Regions from separate parts of the Cedecea sp. NFIX57 genome, predicted to be linked through region 1. Evidence: predicted binding sites of a transcription regulator. Region 1 holds the regulator's gene; each other region holds the start of a gene.
What was found. Region 1 encodes Fur, which represses iron uptake genes when iron is present. Its sites were predicted from a motif close to ATAATAATGAGAACNACTATCAA; they were not measured.
Positions count from the first base shown of each region.

Region 1 (7,200 bases):
GGTCGACCACGGAGTGCCGTTGAAGCGCAGGAACGATGCCCCGGCGCTCTCCTCACCACCGAAGCCGAAGCTGCCGTCGAACAGACCGTCAACAAACCACTTAAAGCCCACCGGGACTTCCACCAGCTTGCGGCCCAAATCTTCCACCACGCGGTCAATCATCGCGGAGGAAACCAGGGTTTTACCCACGGCCACATCTTTGCCCCACTGCGGGCGGTGCTGGAACAGATAGTTGATAGCCACGGCCAGGTAATGGTTCGGATTCATCAGGCCAGCCGGCGTGACGATGCCATGGCGGTCGTAATCCGGGTCGTTGGCAAACGCCAGATCGAATTTGTCGCGCAGCGCCAGCAGGCCCGCCATCGCGCATTCGGAGGAGCAGTCCATACGGATTGCGCCGTCTTTATCCAGGTGCATAAAGCGGAAGGTCTGGTCGACCTGATCGTTCACGATGGTCAGATCAAGGTTGTAGTGCTTCGCAATACGGTGCCAGTATTCAATCCCGGAACCGCCGAGGGGATCAACGCCCAGCTTCAGGCCCGCTTTTTGAATAGCGGCCATATCGACGATATCCACCAGCCCTTCGATGAACGGCTGAACCAGATCCTGCGCCTGAACGTGACCGCTTTCCCAGGCTTTATCCAGTGAGATACGCTTCACGCCTTTCAGGCCGTCGGCCAGCAGCGCGTTAGCGCGATCTTCAACAACTTTGGTAACGTTGGTATCAGCCGGGCCACCGTTTGGCGGGTTGTACTTGATGCCGCCGTCGTCCGGTGGGTTGTGGGATGGCGTGATCACAATCCCGTCCGCCTGAGCGCCGCCCTTTTGGTTATGCACCAGGATGGCATTAGAAATCGCAGGCGTCGGCGTGTAGCCATTATCCTGCTGCACAATGACATCCACGCCGTTGGCGGCCAGCACTTCCAGCACGGAGATAAACGCAGGTTCGGACAGCGCATGGGTATCTTTGCCCACATAGCACGGACCGGTGATCCCATTCTTCGCGCGTTCTTCAGCGATAGCTTGCGCAATCGCCAGAATATGAGGTTCGTTAAAGCTATGACGTGCGGCACTACCACGGTGGCCGGAGGTCCCGAATTTCACCGCGTGTTCGCTGTTCCCCACCACTGGCTTAAGCACGTAATACTGCGCCGTAAGCTGGGCTACGTTAATCAAGTCGCTCTGTTGTGCAGGTTGGCCCGCACGATCGTGGTTAGCCATTGGCTCTTCCTTACTGACGCCAGGTTTTTAAATAGTGCCGCAAACCTTTTCAATCAGCTCCGCAGGGAACTGCATTGACTGCATGATGTGTTCGATCATGCTGCATTTACGACCAGTATTCGTATTGGTAATCACCCAGTATGGGGTGCCCGGAACATGTTTCGGCTTGGTTTGATTGCCGTTTGCCAGCAACGTTTGCTCATCGCCAGCAAAATAGACGCGGGTGCGGCCGTGCAGTGATTCAGTGGCTTCGCCGAAGGTTTTTGCATCCAGCTGATACAGCGTGGACAGCACCATCATAAAGCGGTTTACGGCTTTATTCTGGGCAGCATACTCGTCGGAAAGCAGCAGCTCACGAACGGCACGCACGCGGTTACGAGCGGTATTCGCAGGTTTTTCTTCAACAACGGGAGCCGCAGCGCGCTCAGGCGCGGCTGGCGTAGAAGTGGCTGCTGGTGTTTGCCCGGCGGTAAATTTAAGCATACGCCGTAAAATGTCTGACGCGCTCTCGCCGATGTGTTTAGTCTGGCTGGCAATATAGCGGTAAAGCTCGTCATCAACTTCGATTGTTTTCATCTTAATCCAGTGCGATATCTTTTCTGAATACAAGTCGTTGGGATTATAGGGTCAAATCCCAACAGCGAACAGGAGAGGCAGCTCAAAGTCAGAGTAAACTGAATATTTGCCGCACGCCCGCGGGAATGCCAACATGATACCCTAACCAAACGAACCAAAATAAAGAACTTTGCCATGAAATTAAATGCTCGCCTGCAAACTGCGCAACAATCGAATAGCAATTCCCCTATTGTACTGATCCACGGCCTGTTCGGCAGCCTGGATAACCTCGGCGTTCTGGCTCGGGATCTGGGTAAAGATCACGCGGTGCTGCAGATCGATCTGCGCAATCATGGACTGTCACCGCGCAGCGATGACATGAGCTATGCCGCAATGGCCGGGGACGTTCTGGATACCCTGGACGAATACGGCATCGAAAAAGCCACGTTTATTGGTCATTCCATGGGCGGCAAAGTGGTGATGGCCCTTACCGCAATCGCACCTCAGCGTATTGATAAGCTAGTGATGATCGATATTGCGCCGGTTAACTATCAGGTTCGCCGTCATGACGAAATTTTCGCGGCTATTCGCGCGGTCAGCGAAGCGTGCGTAAAAACTCGCCAGCAGGCGGCGCAAATCATGCGCGACCACGTTACTGAGGAAGGCGTTATTCAGTTTCTGCTGAAATCCTTTGCTGACGGCGAGTGGAAGTTCAACGTGCCCGTGCTTTGGCAGCAATATGAAAATATCGTTGGCTGGCAGCCTGTCCCGGCCTGGCCACATCCAGCGTTGTTTATCCGCGGCGGGAATTCTCCGTATGTTGATGAAAGCCACCGCGAGGCGCTGTTAAGTCAGTTCCCACAGGCCCGCGCTCACGTCATCGCTGGAGCAGGTCATTGGGTTCATGCGGAAAAACCGGACGCCGTTTTGCGGGCGATTCACCGATTTATCGACGCTGAGTAGAAAAACTGATTAAAAACAGACCGACCGGGCAGCAGAAGTCGCTAACGCGTTGGCGGGAATGGCGCGCTGATGTATGATGGCGCGCTTAATTGCACCGGCACCCTGCCCCTGCAGCCAGAATTTCCTGTCAGTATTCTAATCATGGCAAAAGAACAAACGGACCGTACTACATTAGATCTGTTCGCGGACGAGCGTCGCCCCGGGCGGCCGAAAACCAATCCGCTCTCGCGTGATGAGCAATTGCGTATCAATAAGCGCAATCAGCTGAAGCGCGATAAAGTGCGTGGTTTGAAGCGGGTTGAGCTAAAACTGAACAATGATGCGGTCGATGCCCTCAACCAGCTGGCTGACGCCCGCAACATCAGCCGCAGCGAACTGATCGAAGAGATGCTGCTCGAGCAGCTTAAAAATCTCGGGTAACGCCTTCAGCCGCCCTGCGGGTTATCTGAAATCTCAAAAGGGTGAGCTAAACCATGTTGCAGACTGTGCACCCGGGTGTGATAGCTGTTTCCGCTGCCGGAGCTGTTCTGCTATGATTGCCCTATACGTGGGCATTTGACGGCCAGCATACTATTAAGTTTCAAGAGGTTATTTTACTCATGGCAATCGTAGGCATTTTTTTCGGCAGCGACACTGGTAACACCGAAAATATCGCGAAAATGATTCAAAAACAGCTCGGTAAAGACGTTGCTGAGGTGCATGACATTGCTAAAAGCAGCAAAGAAGATCTCGAAGGTTTCGACATTCTGTTGCTCGGCATCCCGACCTGGTACTACGGTGAAGCCCAGTGCGACTGGGATGATTTCTTCCCTACTCTTGAAGAAGTCGATTTCAACGGCAAACTGGTGGCGCTGTTCGGCTGCGGCGACCAGGAAGATTACGCAGAATACTTCTGTGATGCACTGGGCACCATCCGCGACATTATCGAACCGCGCGGCGCGGCGATTGTGGGCCACTGGCCAACCGCCGGTTACCACTTTGAAGCCTCCAAGGGCCTGGCGGATGACGACAACTTTGTCGGCCTGGCCATTGACGAAGACCGTCAGCCAGAACTGACCGCAGAACGCGTTGAGAAGTGGGTTAAGCAAGTTTCTGAAGAACTGAATCTGGCCGATATCATTAACGCCTGATTTCTCTGGCGCAAATACAGCATTTGCGCCATTTTGATAGCTTGTAGCAATGAAAATAATTGCTACAAGTTTGTAACTTTCTCGTACATCCCTGTACAATGTCTTCCTGACAGCTTGGCTGATAATTACTGTAAATGGCGACGCCGCCACGATTTTTCAGCCTTATTTTGCACCATACTTGCGGTTCCCATTTAGAAGTAGCAGTTCTATAATGAGACGCATTACTCTTAACGCTCACTGCAGTTTGAGCGAATCGTTAAGCAACAGGACAATTTCCGCATGACTGACAACAATACCGCATTAAAGAAGGCCGGCTTGAAAGTCACGCTTCCGCGATTAAAAATCCTCGAAGTGCTGCAAGAGCCGGTAAATCATCACGTCAGCGCGGAAGACTTATATAAACGTCTGATCGACATGGGCGAAGAAATTGGCCTGGCGACGGTCTACCGCGTACTGAACCAGTTTGATGATGCCGGGATCGTGACCCGCCACAACTTTGAAGGCGGCAAGTCCGTTTTCGAGCTGACCCAGCAGCATCACCACGATCACCTGATCTGCCTCGACTGCGGAAAAGTCATCGAGTTCAGCGACGATTCTATCGAATCTCGCCAGCGTGAAATTGCCGCGCGCCACGGTATTCGCCTGACTAACCACAGTTTGTATCTGTACGGACACTGTGCCGAAGGCGACTGCCGTGAAGACGACACGGCCCACGATCCGAAATAAGTAATCCGCATTAACAAACGCTGCTTCGGTGGCGTTTAAAAGCAAAAACCGGCAGGTTTCCCTTGCCGGTTTTTTTATTGACTGAAAGGATTATCAGCTGTTATTGGCGCGAATCTCCTGCCAAATCTTATCGCAGCGCACCTTCGCGGCTTCATCATTGCCGCTCTTTCTTGCCTGGATGCATTTCTGATAATCCAACACGTTCACAGTCTCTTTTTCAACAAACGCTTTATGCTGTTTTTCCTGACGCAGTACGTTCAGCACGCTCTGGCAGGCTTCAATTTTATCCGGATTGCCCTCCGCCGTGTTGATACAGGCGCTATAGGCCTGCTTCAGGCGTGAATCTTCCGGAGGTGCCGGAGGCTGAACGCAGGCAGACAGCGTGAAAACAGCCGCAGTGACCAGTAGAATCTTTTTCATGTGCGGTTCCTTATAAAAAACGGGCGCTTACGCGCCCGGTTTCACATCAGAAGATGGTGAACGGAGCAATCACGATGAACTTCACGTCACGCTCATCCTGGAACATGTTGCCGTAACCACCGCCCCAGCTTGGGATGTCGGAGTGGTTGTCGTACTGTGTGAAGTGCAGTTTGAACAGCGTGCCTTTCGCACGGCCTTCCTGCACGGTATACATTGCATCGAGGCTGTAAGAAGACTCTTTGATCTTGTTGGAAGCGAGATCCTGGCGGTTACCGGAAGCATCAAGCGCCCAGGTGGATGGTTTTGCATCCCATGCATAAACGTAAGAAGCACCGACTGCCCAACCCGGCAGATTCCAGTTGCTCAGGTCATACATTGCGCCGAAGAACACGGCTTTTTCACCGTTGGCGTTGAAGTCAGAGCGGTTATCCCACCACACATCCAGACGACCGTTGGAAGAAGCGTAGGTTGGCGTCATACGCTGCAGGAAGTAACCCTGCTGCCCTTCTGCCTTCACCATGGTCCCTTCGAGACGAAGGTCAACCTGGCCAATTTTATAACCAAAGGTCAACGCCTGGAGCCATGCGGTGCCATCGTAGATATCGTTGATAGTGTTGTTCGCGGCTTTATCACGGGTGCCGTAGAACTGGTAGCTGGTGCTCAGCGGGCTACCTGCAACGTCAAATTTGTAGCTGGCTTTAGCGAAGTACTGATCAACAAAGCCCTGCGCCTGGCCAAATGCGGCTTCGAGAATCAGGTCGTTTTTGAAGTCATACTTCGCGCCGATGGAGTGCAGGTAATCAACTTTGGTTTTTTTGTCGTTCTGGTAGAACTTGTCGGTTTCAAGGTGCCACGGCGCCTTGTACTCGTTGGTCCACATATAGGAGAAGCTCAGCGCACCGGCATCACCGTAGTCAAATGCGGCCCCTGCTTCAGCACCCTGATAAGTACCAGGCATGAAGCTCCAGTGTGGTGCTAGCAGCGTTTGGCCGGTTGGCTGAATGTAACCTGCACGTGCCCATACCGGGCCGTATTTGAATTTAGCAGCCGCTTTATAAAGGCTAATGCCGCCTTTATCACCGGAGTAGTCTTCGTCGTAGGTTTTATTTTTAGAGGAGAATGCGATTTCGTTCGGGTGGCCACTGGCGCTGTCTTCGGCCATTTCAATGGCGGTGAAGGCGGCAATATCGAAACCAAACATATCGGCCGCATAGCCGGACTGGAAGTCGAGGTTGGCGTTCCAGGTTGAGTGCGACAGGTTAGTTTTGTACTTACCGTCGGACACATCTTTACGGTCACGCTCACGCTGCCAGTAATAGATGCCGCCGGTCAGCGTGGAGTCATCAACAAAACCCGCAGCACTAACCTGCGGAGCCACTACAAAGCCAGAAAGAGCGGTAACGCTTGCAATAGCAAGAGCAAGCGCACTACGTTTGCCACTAAACGTACGCATAGTTAAATTCCTCTTTGACGTAAAAATCATCGTCTGACGTGAAAAGCGCCATTGACGAAAAAAGTAAAATTGCCTGACGGCTAAAAGCGGTTTTTGCTTAACACACCCGCATTACTGCTGCTCATAGACTATTTTTCGCGACGCGAATTATCAATGACTTTGTATCAGAGATTTCCTGGAGTATGACAGAGAGCACATAATCTATGTGCATTTGTAACAAAATTGCGCAGCAGATGATTAACCCTGATTACGATTTATTTTAAGAATAAAATCTCTTTGAGAGCGCTTTCATTATAAGCATCAGGAGATTACGGGGAAGAGATGACATTGTGTAAGGAGATTCCCCCAAAAATGGAAATGAGAATTAATTCGCACCGCGAATGTGCGTAAAAGGTTAACAAAAGGTAAGCAGAAAGAAAAAACGCCGCATTGCGCGGCGCTTTCATCAGGCTGTTAGTGGCAATTACTCACCGATTTTAGCCCAGGTATCACGCAGGCCAACGGTGCGGTTAAACACCAGTTTTTCTGCGGTCGCATAGCGGCTGTCGAGGCAGAAGTAACCTTCACGCTCGAACTGATATGCCTTACTTTTTTCCGCGTTCTGCAGGCTAGGCTCAACGAAGCCCTGACGAATAACCAGGGAATCCGCGTTAATGGTAGACAGGAAGTCTTCCGCAGCCCCTGGATTCGCGACGCTAAACAAGCGATCGTACAGGCGAATCTCCACCGGCA
Region 1 is NZ_FXAS01000010.1:71,944-79,143, reverse strand. It holds gene pgm (phosphoglucomutase (alpha-D-glucose-1,6-bisphosphate-dependent)) at 1-1,221, opposite strand, end outside; gene seqA (replication initiation negative regulator SeqA) at 1,249-1,797, opposite strand; gene ybfF (esterase) at 1,972-2,739, shown strand; gene ybfE (LexA regulated protein) at 2,881-3,159, shown strand; gene fldA (flavodoxin FldA) at 3,339-3,869, shown strand; gene fur (ferric iron uptake transcriptional regulator) at 4,149-4,595, shown strand; gene chiQ (ChiQ/YbfN family lipoprotein) at 4,689-5,015, opposite strand; gene chiP (chitoporin ChiP) at 5,062-6,468, opposite strand; gene glnS (glutamine--tRNA ligase) at 6,932-7,200, opposite strand, start outside.

Region 2 (7,200 bases), on a different contig from region 1:
TTGGTTATTCCTTGATGAATCACAACATATTGCTGTTCACTGGCTCATATGCTTACGGCATTAATCATGAGGAAATAAACAAATGAAACTGAGCCAGGAAGGTTTTGCTTTGCTAAAAAAATTTGAAGGTTGTGAACTCTCGGCGTATCAGGATCCCGTGGGAGTCTGGACGATAGGCTATGGCTGGACACAGCCAGTTGAAGGCCGACCGGTTGCTGCCGGAATGGTCATTACTCAGGACGTGGCCGACAGCCTGTTGGGCAGCGGTATCGTGCAGTATGAAAAGGAGGTGGCGGGACTGTTAAAAGTCGATGTGAACCAAAATCAGTTCGATGCCCTGGTTGATTTTGCCTATAACCTTGGCCCCAGGGCCCTGAAAGGTTCTACGCTGCTGAAAAAACTCAATGCCGGTGATTATGCGGGCGCGGCAGAAGAGTTTTCAAAGTGGAACAAAGCTGGCGGTAAGGTTCTAAAAGGGCTGGTTGCGCGCCGGGCTGCAGAGCGTACGCTCTTTTTGTCATAAAATGTTGGGGCTTACTTAGGAATGATAAAGATGCGATGCTAACTCATCGACTAATATCGCACCAGGCAGCCATGAACACTTTCTCCCGACACCCATTTGATGTCGCTTTTCAGGGCCGCACGCTCAAGGCTGACAGTATTTTTGCCAGTAAAGGTCACATTCTGATGATCCACGGTGGTTCAAAAGACCGCGAGGTGGGTCTTCGCTACCGGCACTTAATGGCGGAGCTGGGCTTTGGCAGCACGGCTTTTGATTGCATCGGCCACGGGGAAACTGGTGGGGATCTTTCTCACTCCTCTTTAATCAGCCGCACCGGGCAGGCGCTAGCGGTTGCCGAACATTTAGGTCCTCAGTTGACTGGCTGCATGGGCGTCAGCATGGGGGCGTACAACGCTTTGCACCTGAGCAAATCCGTGCCTTTGCGTTCCCTTATCCTGATGGTGCCGGGCGTGTATCACCCTTCGGCTTACCGGGTAAACTTCGGGCCTGAATTTTCCGCCATTATCCGCCAGCCGCGAAGCTGGGCCGAAAGCGACGCCTGGCAGACTGTGGCTGAATTTGGCGGTAATGTCCTGGTCATCGCCGCGGCAGAAGATCGGGTGATCCCGGCAGAGATCCCACCGCGGCTTTATGATTCGGCGTCGGGGCAGGGCAAACATGCTTTGCTGACCGTGCCGGGTGCTGACCACAACAGCGTCTGGCAGGCGCTACAGCACACCCCATCGCTCTACGACAAAACCTGTCAATTGTTGGTGGAATGCCTGACAAAAGCGGAATGAAAATGACTCGTCGCGCGCAGAACGGGTACACTACGCAAAATTTTATTCAAAACGCGAGACGAGGAAGCCAAAAATGTCCCAGGGACCGCTGAACGAAGACGAAATTATCTGGCTGGATGACATCCTGCTGAAATATGGCACGGCGCATTCGGTGATTGATGTGGCTGAGCTGGACGGGCTACTCACGGCGCTATTGTCGGGGCCAGCTGTGACCGAACCTGCCACCGTGCTGCGGGCGGTATGGGGTGGCGATGTTGAGCCAGAATGGGAAAGCAAAGAAGAGCTGACGCGCTTTAGCGTACTGGTCTTCCAGCATATGAACGACATTGCCGAACGCCTTGCAGAGTACCCGGGTCAGTTTGAGCCTCTGTTTGGTACCAGCGAAGTGGATAACCGCGAAATCACCATCGTGGAAGAGTGGTGCTACGGCTACATGCGCGGTGTGTCACTGGAAAGCTGGCCTTCGCTGCCGGCAGAACTTCAGCCAGAGCTGGACGCCATTGCCCTGCATGGACTGGAAGAGAATGAAGCGAAGTTTGAGAGCCTGACGCCGGAAGCATTTCTGGCGAGCATTGAGGCGATTAAACCTGCGGCACTGGCGCTATACGGGTACTGGCACAGCCAGCGAAACGGCGGGGCGCTGCACTAAAATGAAAATAGCAGGCCGGAATGGCCTGCTATTTCACGGCAATTAAGCCTGAGCGTCCAGGGTAGCCAGCTCTTTATCGACAAAGTAAAGGCCTTCGCCGCTTTTGCCCACCAGACTGAGTTTATCCAGCACGGATTTAAACAGTTTTTCTTCTTCATGCTGCTCGGCAACATACCACTGCAGGAAATTAAAGGTTGGATAATCCTGAGAGGTCATCGCGGAATGTGCCAGCGCATTAATCTGGCGAGTAATTAGCTGCTCGTGCTCGTAGGTGGCTTTAAATAACTCGTCCAGTGAAGCGTATTCTAAATACGGGGACTGAATGGCGTTAATACGCGGCATGCTTCCGGTATCATTTAAATAAGCAAACAGGCGCTGCATGTGCTCCATCTCTTCCTGAGCGTGGCGGCGCAGGAACGCGGCCGCCCCTTCGAAGCTGTGATAGCTGCACCAGGCGCTCATCTGCTGGTAAAGCAGGGATGAGTAGAGTTCAAGGTTCATCTGCTCGTTCAGTTTTTCAATCATTTCCGTCTTCAGCATCACAGGCTCCATATTTTTTGAGGGGCGTTAATATGGCGCTACTTTAATTATTAATTTTCCATAATGCAAAGAAATTGTTAATTATATTAGTGTAATGAGAATGGTTGTTACTATTATTTTATTTGTGACAAAATGAATTAATAATGAGAATTAATCTTGTTCCGCTTCGCTATTTTATTGCCAAATAACGTGTCATGAATTAGTCATATTTAGCCGCGCAAAATGGTAACCATGCTAAGAGTAAGCCTATGTTGTCATTGGAAAATCTTATGGCTAAATATTCTTATGTCCGCCATTTACCTGACGCAGGAGCTGTGGCTAAATACGTTTCTTTCAAAATTAGACTGCACATGAACATTCTTCATTTTCTTCTCGCACTTTTTGTCATCATGGGACTGGCGTGGCTGGTGAGCTTCGATCGTAAAACCATCCGCATCCGCTATTTGTTACAACTTGTCGTCATTGAAGGCCTGCTGGCGTTCTTCTTCCTGCACTCCGACAGCGGGTTGTGGGTGATTAACGGCGTGTCCGGTTTCTTTGGCCATCTTCTGACCTTTGCCGGGCAGGGCAGCGATTTCGTCTTTGGTGGGATGAGTAAAGCGGGCCTCGCGTTTATCTTCCTCGGCGTACTGTGCCCGATAATCTTTATTTCGGCGCTGATCGGTATCCTGCAGCACTTCCGCATTCTGCCGATCATTATTCGCATCGTCGGCACATTGCTTTCTAAAGTGAACGGTCTGGGCAAGCTGGAATCATTCAACGCCGTGAGCTCGTTGATTCTGGGCCAGTCTGAAAACTTCATTGCTTACAAAGGTGTGCTGGGCGACCTTAGCTCTCGCCGCCTGTTCACCATGGCCGCGACGGCGATGTCCACGGTTTCGCTCTCCATCGTCGGGGCTTATATGACGATGCTGGAGCCGAAGTATGTGGTCGCGGCGCTGATCCTGAATATGTTCAGCACGTTTATTATCCTGTCGATCATTAACCCGACCCGCCCTGGCGCTGAGCCAGAAATCAAGCTTGAGAAGCTGCACGAATCCCAAAGCTTCTTTGAAATGCTGGGGGAATACATCCTCGCAGGCTTCAAAGTGGCGATGATTATTCTGGCGATGCTGATTGGCTTTATCGCGCTTATCAGCGCCATTAATGCGCTGTTCGCCACCGTCTTCGGCCTGAGCTTCCAGCAAATTCTGGGCTACGTTTTCTATCCGTTTGCGTGGCTGGTGGGTATTCCTCAGGCGGATGCGCTGAAAGCGGCCGGGATCATGGCGACCAAGCTGGTGGCGAATGAATTTGTGGCGATGATTGAGCTGCAGAAGATCATGGCGACGCTGTCACCGCGCGGGCTGGGGATCCTGTCGGTCTTCCTGGTCTCGTTCGCTAACTTTGCTTCCATCGGCATTGTGGCCGGGGCTATCAAAGGGCTGAACGAAAAGCAGGGGAACGTGGTTTCTCGCTTTGGCCTGCGCCTGGTGTACGGCGCGACGCTGGTCAGCCTGCTGTCGGCAGCGTTTGCCGGGCTGGTACTGTAAAAATAAAAACGGCGGGTTTCCCCGCCGTTTCTTCCCTTCACAACAATCAGAACGCGGCGCAGACCGGCTGGTCAACGCGCATTACGGATTCCTGCGCAAAGCGGGTTTTATAGATAGCGCGCAGTTCGTCTACCTTTTTGCTGCTCTCTGCATCGCTGCCGCGAATCAGCATGATCGCTTTGCTCGGTTCGTGGGTCACTTCACCTTTAGCGTTCAGCCACTGGCCTTTGGCATCATATTCAGTCAGCCCTTCGCGGAAACGTGGGGTCACGTCTTTATCCACAAAGCTGCGCCATTCATTGGCGGTAATTTCCGCCCCGGATGGGCGGCTGATGCCGAAATAGAGCGTGGTTTGCGTCATTGCATCACCAACCTGGCACTGTTTAGCCGGGGCGGTAACCGCTGATGTGGTTTTCGCAGGCGCGACGCAGCCCGCCAGAGCCAGAGCTAAAGCCCCGGCAAGTGTTGCTTTATAAAATACCATTATCCACCTGTCTTACTGTCATCATCATTATTAAAATTAAATGCGGAATGATTCCGCCGCGATATCAAATTACAATTCCGCACTTTTCGCAAGTCACCGAGCATCAACAGGGCAAGAATAATCCCGCAGATGCCGCTGCCGGGCAGTACCCACTGTGCCGGGAAGTACCCGGCAATCGTCCCCGTGACCAGAGGAGCGATTAACGTAATGCCGAGCTGGAGTCGCCAGGTTGCCGCCATGGCAGCACCAACCTGCGGGCTAGGGAAACTGTCCATTACGTTGAGCGTCGCGACCAGATAAAACCAGTTGCTGAACAAATGTGCGAGCACGATGAGCGGCACGGCCAGCCACAATGTGCCCGAGTACGCTACGGCGAAATAACACAAAGTGAAAAGCAGCAGCACCAGCATCAGCGGGAAGCTTTTACCCGCCCGGTTGCGTACCTGTTTTTCACTTAGCAGGATCGGGGCGAGCAGTTGCCCTGCGCTGCGGGCAAACAGCAGCGCCAGGCCATTGGCTGTGTTATCGCCCGGCAACGCAGGGGCCAGAGCAGGGAGCAAAGCCATCACGGGCGCGCCAACCAGGGCAAGACTGGGCAGCAGCAGCAGGCTACGCTTTTGCACCGGGGTAACGTGCCGCCAGCTAAATTTTTCGCTTTCGCCGGGGGCGTTGTTTTCTTCTCCCGTGATAACAAAAGCCGCTGAGGCTCGCCAGAGTAGCCCCATGGCAAAAGTGAAACTGAGCGCATCCAGAAACAACATCAGCCACAGGCTGACGTGGCCATATAACAATGTCCCCATTCCCACGCCGAAGATAACGTTGGCTGCAAACACTAGCGTTTCAATACCTGCGGCGGCGGGCATTAATGCTTTAGATAAGCCTTGTTTGAAGAGCTGGCTGAGCACCGGCACCGTGAGACCGGTGCTAAAAGCGGCGGCGGCCTGGCTCAATAAGAGCATGGTCGGGTGATCATTCAGCAGCGCAAGGCACGGCAGAACCAGACCCGTAAGGCCTAAACCCTCACCGAGAAGCAGAACGGAAAACGCCGGCCAGCGCTTTAATAACCACACGCCAACAAAGCTGGCGGGTAAGCCGGGGGCAAGCGCGAGGACGTAAGCGAGAGAAAGCCAGGCGGGCGTAGCGTGGCTGTTTAACAGCTGGCTAAAGACCAGAACATAGGTCAGGCCGTTACCTACCGAAGAGAACAGGAGCGCCAACCCGAGCAGCGAGAACCAGCGGTGCTGGCGCAGGGCGCGTAGCAATAAAAGAAGCATGTTAATTTCCTGATGAACAAATAGAGTCAAGCCGCCGTGGGAAGACGGCGGCGCGAGATATTTATCGTCAGGAACGGGTTACATTGGTGTCAGGCTTCTCTTTGTGCAGATGTCTCTAAAAATAGAGGAGTATTCACAAATTACCAGTTACTGGTGACGCCCGCATACTGTGGGCCGGTCACGCCACGGCACTGGTACTCCAGCACCACCTGGGTGTTCAGGCAAAGGGTGCCGCTGTAGGTGGTACAGGTCTTGATATCGCTGCCGTAAGGAATGGCGCTGGCATAGCCCCATTGCTGGCACTGGCGCGAAGCCGTGGACTGGGCGAGGAATTTATCCACTTTGGCCGTTTGCAGCGGCGGCAGGCTATAGGCGAGGCGAACAACACCGGCAGGCGCATTGGCATTGAGCGGAACAGGCGTTTTGCTTACTGTGCATCCGCCCAGCAACAGGGCAGTAACGGCCAGAGAAATGCGCTTCATCTTTGATTCATACCTCATACTTAACCGCTTTCATGGTAGCACGCGCGGCGGGCAGAAAAGCCTGTTCAATTAAGCTGGCCGTAAATTCCATAAATTTCGAATTTTAAATAATCCTTAATTCAAATTGTGGAATAAAAAAGTCTTACTTAACATAAATTCCCCACAAAATGCGCGGCGATTTTTTGATCAAATACGCGTCAAGTTTTGCTGAACCGTGCCGACAATAGCGCTACGGCGCGATTTAATTTCACTTATGCAGGTATACAAGGGAATAAATCAGGACGCGCGTCGCTAAAGCCGCACAGGAAGTGCATTTTATTTTTACCGGGGAACCAAAAAATGAACATTATTCGCAATATTAAAATTCGCGCGATGGTGGTGCTGATACAAATCTTTTCAACGCTGGCTTGGATCTGCGTGGCGGGCGCGACGCTGTGGCTATTACATAACCTCAAACAACAGCTTGCGCTGAACCCGGATCAGTTGACGTGGATTAACACGGCCCAACGGATGCTGATGCTCTCCATCGCCATCAGCATCGCGATCGTCATTTTTACAGAACGCTATCTGTGGTTTTGCCTGGTGAAGCCGGTCAATACGATCCGCCACCACATGCATGTCCTGGCGCAGGGCGAACTGGTTGCCGCGCTGCCGGATTTGGGGCGTAACTGCATAGGCCTGATGGTGCCGCCGATTCAAAAGATGCAGGAAAACTGGCAAAGGGCGGTGAGCCGGATCCGGGACAGCGCCGAGGCTATTCGCAGCAACGCCACCGAAGTGTCCGGGGTGAATACCGACCTGTCATCCCGCTCGGAACAGCAGGCGGCCGCGCTGGAGCAGACTAGCGCCAGCATGGCGCAGCTGAACAGTACGGTGAAGCTGAACGCCGACAATGCGAATCACGCCAGTCACCTCGCGCAGAATGCCACTAACACCG
Region 2 is NZ_FXAS01000027.1:45,941-53,140, reverse strand. It holds gene B9Y90_RS19895 (lysozyme) at 83-523, shown strand; gene B9Y90_RS19890 (alpha/beta hydrolase family protein) at 595-1,302, shown strand; gene B9Y90_RS19885 (UPF0149 family protein) at 1,376-1,951, shown strand; gene ftnA (non-heme ferritin) at 1,994-2,491, opposite strand; gene B9Y90_RS19875 (NupC/NupG family nucleoside CNT transporter) at 2,842-4,023, shown strand; gene B9Y90_RS19870 (DUF3574 domain-containing protein) at 4,070-4,507, opposite strand; gene B9Y90_RS19865 (MFS transporter) at 4,507-5,781, opposite strand; gene yecR (YecR family lipoprotein) at 5,922-6,263, opposite strand; gene B9Y90_RS19855 (methyl-accepting chemotaxis protein) at 6,603-7,200, shown strand, end outside.
Region 2: a site for Fur is predicted at 2,586-2,608, ahead of ftnA (non-heme ferritin). Genes of this name have one in related genera too.

Region 3 (7,200 bases), on a different contig from region 1:
TGTGCTATCGCGATGAATACAAACAGACATTAGGCGAAGAACGCGGAGATTTTCAGGTTCAGCTGGTGCACGAATGGCTCCAGACTGCGCTGAAAGAACGGGAAGTGCAGGGCGCGGGAGGAGAAGCTTGGTACCTCTTTGGCCACTGCACCGAAGTGACGGCGTTGCCGGCGGCACCGAATCAGTGGGCCGGTATTTTTGCTCGTTTTGGTGCGAAACTCGAAAGCGTAAGTGTTGGCTGTTGCGGCATGGCTGGCACTTACGGTCACGAGGTGAAAAATCTCGCCAATTCATTGGGCATTTATGAACTCTCCTGGCATCAGGCGATGCAGCGCCTGCCGCGCAACCGCTGTCTGGCAACCGGCTACTCCTGCCGCAGCCAGGTCAAGCGCGTTGAGGGCAACGGCGTGCGGCATCCATTACAGGCTCTTCTGGAGATTATCGGATGATTTGGCGACGTGAAGCCACGCTTGCCGCGCTCAACAAAATGGGCGCGAACAATATGGTCGGCCATGTAGGCATTGAATTTACGCGTTTTGACGACAACGAAATTGAGGCCACCATGCCGGTGGATGAGCGCACCCGGCAGCCGTTTGGCCTGTTGCACGGCGGCGCGTCGGTCGTGCTCGCGGAAACGCTGGGTTCAGTGGCGGGCTACCTGTGCACCGAAGGCGATCAAAAGGTGGTTGGGTTAGAGGTCAATGCCAACCACATTCGCTCGGCGCGAGAAGGCGTGGTGCGCGGCGTTTGTCGCGCAGTACATGCGGGGCGTCGTCATCAGGTGTGGCAAATTGATATCTACGATCAGCAAGACCAGCTGTGCTGTACCTCCCGTCTGACCACGGCGGTGGTGTAGCCTAATCCCACGTTCAGCCTTCAGGGACGTGGGATTGTTTTAATTTGTTATTATTTCCTTAAAAAACTATATATCCACAACACATTTTGCTAAAAAGCCTTCCTCCGGATATTTTCAGGCTTAAGGAAAAACGATGTGGATATTGCTGGCAGCCGCCTTACTGGTTTTACAATTTAATAAAAAGATTTCCCTGGGATTGCTACTCGCGACCGTACTATGGGGTGCCGTTGATGGCGTACTCGACTGGTGGGCACTGGCTTCACTGGCGGTAATCGCCATGCTTGCCGTCGCTTATTTAAAAGCCGCAAACGGAAAACCCGTTCGTTACGTGCTTGAGTTTTTGCTGGTCGCCGCCTCGGTAGCGCTGACTATCCATGTTATTCCTGGTTTCCATAATCCAAAGGTGCTGGACTCGGTGAGTGCCGGGCCGCAAAGCGCGCCTTTCTCGATGTATTACAATTTCGACAAAGCGCTGGTGCCGTTTATTTTGCTGGTGGTAATGAAATCGCTGTTTGTCAGCGAGCCGAAGTCCCGGCCTGCTAAGTTCGGGTGGATCCTGCTGGTTGCGTTGATCCCTGGGCTATTGTTGCTGGCGGTGGCGCTGGGTGGCTTAAAAATTGAGCCTCATTCCCCGCAGTGGCTGGTGCAGTTCCTGTTCGCGAATATTTTCTTTGTTTCCCTGGCGGAAGAAGCGTTATTTCGGGGTTATCTCCAGCAACGTTTATCCGGCTTTATGCCTCCGGTTATGGCGCTGATTATTTCAGCTGTGATATTCGGCGGGCTGCATTTTGCCGGTGGGCCGCTGCTGATTATTTTTGCCGCGCTGGCGGGGCTTATTTACGGTCTGGCGTGGATGTGGAGCGGGCGGCTGTGGGTTGCCGTGGCGTTTCACGTCGGGCTGAATATGGCCCATTTATTGCTGTTTACCTATCCGGTGCTGCAGCATACTGTGCATTAATTGTTCTACGACATCGGAACTTGACTCCGATGTCGTAAAAGCTCATCGCCTGAGCAGACGAAATACCAGCCATATGCTCCCTGTAATGGCGCACAACAAGCCGAGCACAGGGAAAAATGGGATGCCAAACAGCGTCCAGTTCAGCCCGAACAGCCACGGCGCGATTGCCATCGTCAGAGCGGATAAAACAAGGGCCAGCGCCAGCGTAGAAGCCGCACGTTCAAGCGACTTTCCAAGTTGGTTAATATTCTCTACGTTAATGTCCGCGTGCAATTTGCCGTGACGAAGCCTTTGCATCACCAGGCGGAGGGTCTGTGGCAACGAATCACCTCCCTCAAGAAGCTGGTTGCCGAGTTTAAGCAGGCGTCTGCGGCTCCCGAGGCGGGTATAGCGCTTTAACAGCTCCCGCTTAATCACCGGACGAAGAATGCGAAGGATGTCAAACTGCGGATCCATTCTCAGCAATACGCCGTCCGCGGTGATCAGCGCCTTAAACAACAAAACCAAATCCGGCGGCAGCGCCAGCTGGAATTCCCTGACGGTGGAAAGCATATCGGTCAGCGCTTTTCCCAGCTGTAGCGGGAGGTTGCCCTGTTTTTGCAGGAAATAGCTGGCCGCCAGCTCTAATTCGGTAAGTTCTAATGCCTCCTTGCCACTCCAGGCGATGAGGGCATCGACAATGCCGCTGGCGTCATGCTCGCTGATGGCATAAATCAGCGACAACAGCTCGTCGCGCCGCGCCTCGCTCAGGCTTCCCACCATGCCGAAATCAATAAAACCGACCCGGTTACCCGCCAGGGCCATGACATTACCGGGATGAGGATCTGCGTGGTAAGTCCTCAGTTCAAAGAGCATATTGATAAACGCCGTCGCGCCTTTACGTGCCAACAATGGGCCGTCAAATCCTGCGGTGGCAAGCTGCTGGCCGTCAACCGGCGCCACACCGGGCAAAAAGGCCTGCACCATCAATGTGGGATGACACCAGTCCCAATAAATCCTGGGGATGACAATATCGTCGTTGTCGGCGAAAAACTGATAAATCTTTTCCCCGTTGGCCGCCTCATGGCAAAAATCCAGTTCCTGATTCAGAGCGTTTTCCAGATAACGCACCAGCATCACTGGCTGAAAGCGCGCGAGCGCCACGCTCTGCTGGGCCAGGCTTTCTGCCAGATAACGCAGTAAACGCAGGTCGGCTTTGAGGGTTGTTTCAATCCCGGGGCGCTGAATTTTGACGATAACCTCGTCGCCGTTTTTCAGCGTGGCCCGGTGAATTTGCGCTATAGAGCCACTGGCTAGCGGGGTTTCATCAAAGGTGGTGAAAACCTCAGCAGGCGCAGCCCCGAGTGCCGCCACAACGCTCGGTTCAAGCTGCGGCCAGGGCAGAGGGCTGGCGCTCGAATTTAACTGGCTAAGCGCTTCCGTCCAGGCGGGTTCAAGCAGGTCGCTGCGGGTCGAGAGGATTTGCCCGAGCTTAACAAACGTCGGACCCAGTTCTTCCAGTGCCGCGCACAGGCGCTGCGGCATCGGCAAAGCATCGTGTTGGCTGCCGCCACGCATTTTGTCATGCAGCGAGGACAGGCCCAGCAAGCGCACAATGTCCTGCAATCCATAGCGGAGAAAAACGCCGGTGATTTCCTGCAGCCTCACGCGATCGCGGGCGGTGACCATAATCATTTTTAGCATCAGGCTAAGCTCCCTTTTCTTTATCAGGAGGATAGTTGATAAATCAGAACAGGGAGTTTCGCCGTGGAATGTCTGAAAATTACTGGTACTTTTCGTGGTGAATTTCGCATTCAGTGCGTTTCCAATCACATAAATAGATATTTTCTATACATCTTTTGCCTTGCCCGGCTCAGCCGTTTTTCATCTTTGATATTTCCTTTTACACCAGTGGGTTAAACAGCTCTTTTCGCTATCTGCAAGAGTTTCATGACGGTCTATCCTTAGTAAAGACGCCCAAAAAACCAGCGTTTCGCGAATACCCCTGTTTTCATAACGTTGTATTGATAATTGTTATCATTAACATAAGGGTATCGGCCTTCGGGCGCAGAGAATAATGAGGTGAAGAATGGATGTGCAAACCGGTTCCTTTGATCCCAATGATTTTGCCTGGCAGGGGCTGACCCTGACCCCGGCCGCCAGCGCGCATATCCGCGATCTGGCCGCAAAACAACCCGAACTCAAGGGCATCCGCCTGAGTATCAAGCAGACAGGCTGTGCTGGCTTTGGCTACGTGCTGGACACGGTTACCGAGCCGAAGCCGGACGATCTGGTCTATGAGTTTGACGGCGCGCGCCTTTGGGTGCCGCTCTCCGCCATGCCTTTTATCGACGGCACGGAAGTGGATTACGTGCGTGAAGGCCTGAATCAGATCTTTAAATTTAATAACCCGAAAGCGCAGCACGAGTGCGGCTGCGGCGAAAGCTTTGGGGTATAGGCGGTACTATGTCTCGTAATACTGAAGCAACTGACGATGTCAAAACCTGGACCGGCAACCTCAATTATAAAGAGGGCTTTTTCACCGAGCTGCAAACTGAGCAGCTGGCGAAGGGCATAAATGAAGAGGTGGTTCGGGCAATCTCTGCCCGTCGTAACGAACCCGAATGGATGCTGGAGTTTCGTCTCAACGCCTTCCATGCATGGCTAAAAATGGAAGAGCCGCACTGGCTCAAGGCGAATTACGACAAACTGAATTACCAGGATTACAGCTATTACTCCGCGCCTTCCTGCGGGAGCTGCGACGATACCTGTGCCTCACAGCCCGGCGCGGTTCAGCAGCCGCCTAACGCCTTCCTGACTAACGAAGTCGAAGACGCGTTTAAGCAACTGGGCGTGCCGGTGCGCGAAGGCAGCGAAGTGGCGGTTGACGCCATTTTTGACTCGGTGTCCGTCGCAACCACTTACCGCGAAAAACTCTCTGAACAGGGCATTATTTTTTGCTCCTTCGGCGAGGCCATTCACGATTACCCGGAGCTGGTCAAAAAATACCTGGGTACTGTCGTGCCGTCTAACGACAACTTCTTCGCCGCGCTTAACGCCGCGGTGGCCTCTGACGGCACCTTTATTTACATCCCGAAAGGCGTACGTTGCCCGATGGAGCTGTCCACTTATTTCCGTATCAACGCGGAAAAAACCGGTCAGTTCGAACGCACTATTTTAGTGGCGGATGAAGGCAGCTACGTGAGCTACATCGAAGGTTGTTCCGCGCCGGTGCGCGACAGCTACCAGCTCCACGCCGCCGTGGTGGAAGTGATTATTCATCGCGATGCGGAAGTGAAGTACTCCACGGTGCAAAACTGGTTCCCGGGGGATAACAACACCGGCGGCATCCTGAACTTCGTCACCAAACGCGCTCTGTGCGAAGGTGAGAACAGCAAAATGTCGTGGACGCAGTCGGAAACCGGCTCCGCTATCACCTGGAAGTACCCGAGCGTGATCCTGCGTGGCGATAACTCCATCGGCGAATTCTTCTCCGTGGCGCTGACCTCCGGCCATCAGCAGGCGGACACCGGCACCAAAATGATCCACATCGGCAAGAACACCAAATCGACGATCATTTCGAAAGGGATCTCCGCCGGTCATAGCCAGAACAGCTATCGTGGCCTGGTGAAAATCATGCCTACCGCGACCAACGCCCGCAATTTCACCCAGTGCGACTCGATGTTGATCGGGCCGGACAGCGGGGCGCACACCTTCCCGTACGTGGAGTGCCGCAACAACACGGCACAGCTGGAGCACGAAGCCACCACGTCGCGCATTGGTGAAGATCAGCTGTTCTACTGCCTGCAGCGTGGGATCAGCGAAGATGACGCCATCTCGATGATCGTCAACGGGTTCTGCAAAGACGTGTTCTCAGAGTTACCGCTCGAATTCGCGGTGGAAGCACAAAAATTATTAGCCATCAGCCTCGAACACAGCGTCGGTTAAGGATTAAGGGAAAATTATGTTAAGCATTAAAGATTTACAGGTCAGCGTTGAGGACAAAGAGATCCTGCGTGGCTTAAACCTTGAAGTGAAGCCGGGCGAAGTCCACGCCATCATGGGGCCAAACGGCTCCGGCAAAAGTACCTTATCCGCGACGCTTGCCGGGCGCGAAGACTATGAGGTAACCGGCGGTTCGGTGCAGTTCAACGGCAAAGACTTGCTGGAGTTGTCGCCGGAAGACCGCTCCGGCGAAGGTATTTTTATGGCCTTCCAGTACCCGGTGGAAATTCCCGGCGTCAGCAACCAGTTCTTCCTGCAAACCGCGCTGAACGCGGTGCGGGAATACCGGGGCCTTGAGTCGCTGGATCGCTTTGATTTTCAGGATCTGATGGAAGAGAAAATCAAGCTGCTGCAAATGCCGGAAGATTTGCTGACTCGTTCGGTGAACGTTGGCTTCTCGGGCGGTGAGAAAAAGCGCAACGACATTCTGCAAATGGCGGTGCTGGAGCCCGAGCTGTGTATTCTCGATGAAACCGACTCCGGGCTGGATATTGATGCCCTGAAGATTGTTGCCGAAGGCGTTAACTCGCTGCGTGACGGCAATCGTTCATTTATCGTGGTCACCCACTACCAGCGTATCCTCGACTACATCAAGCCGGACTTTGTTCACGTGCTGTATCAGGGGCGCATCGTTAAATCTGGCGATTTCAGCCTGGTGAAACAACTGGAGGAGCAGGGTTATGGCTGGCTTACCGAACAGCAGTAACGGCAACGCGCTCCAGCAGTGGCATCATCTGTTTGAAGCTCCGGGAACCGGCCGCTCGCAGGTGGCCCAGCAGCATATGCAGCAGCTCCTGCGCCTGGGGTTACCGACGCGCAAGCATGAAAACTGGAAATACACGCCGCTCGACGGGTTGCTGAACAACCAGTTTGTCTTTGCGCCTCAGTTGCCTTTAAGTGCACAGCAGCGTGACGAACTTGCTCTGCCGGTCGATGCGCTGCGGCTGGTGTTTGTTGACGGGCGTTTTAGCTCCGAACTGAGCGATAACATCGCCGACAGCGGTTTTGTGATTAGCATCGACGATAACCGCCAGACGCTGCCCGCGCCTGTTCAGGGCGAAGTATTTCTGCACCTGACTGAAAGCCTGGCGGAGACCGTGACGCATATCCGCGTGGCGCGTAATACGCAGCCTGAAAAAGCGCTGTTGCTAATGCACGTCACACGCGGCAGCACCGCGCAGGAGATGGCAACGGCGCATTATCGTCACCATTTGATTCTTGAGCAGGGCGCTCAGGCCACGGTGATTGAGCACTTCGTCAGTCTTGACGAGGCGGCGCATTTTACCGGCGCACGGTTTACCGCCGAAGTGGCCGCCAACGCGCAGCTTAGCCACTACAAGCTGGCGTTTGAAAATGCCGCCAGCTACCACTTTGCGCACAACGACCTGCTGATTGAGCAGGA
Region 3 is NZ_FXAS01000026.1:40,720-47,919, forward strand. It holds gene ydiJ (D-2-hydroxyglutarate dehydrogenase YdiJ) at 1-449, shown strand, start outside; gene menI (1,4-dihydroxy-2-naphthoyl-CoA hydrolase) at 446-856, shown strand; gene B9Y90_RS19485 (CPBP family intramembrane glutamic endopeptidase) at 990-1,814, shown strand; gene B9Y90_RS19490 (ABC1 kinase family protein) at 1,857-3,497, opposite strand; gene sufA (Fe-S cluster assembly scaffold SufA) at 3,883-4,251, shown strand; gene sufB (Fe-S cluster assembly protein SufB) at 4,260-5,741, shown strand; gene sufC (Fe-S cluster assembly ATPase SufC) at 5,758-6,504, shown strand; gene sufD (Fe-S cluster assembly protein SufD) at 6,479-7,200, shown strand, end outside.
Region 3: a site for Fur is predicted at 3,818-3,840, ahead of sufA (Fe-S cluster assembly scaffold SufA). Genes of this name have one in related genera too.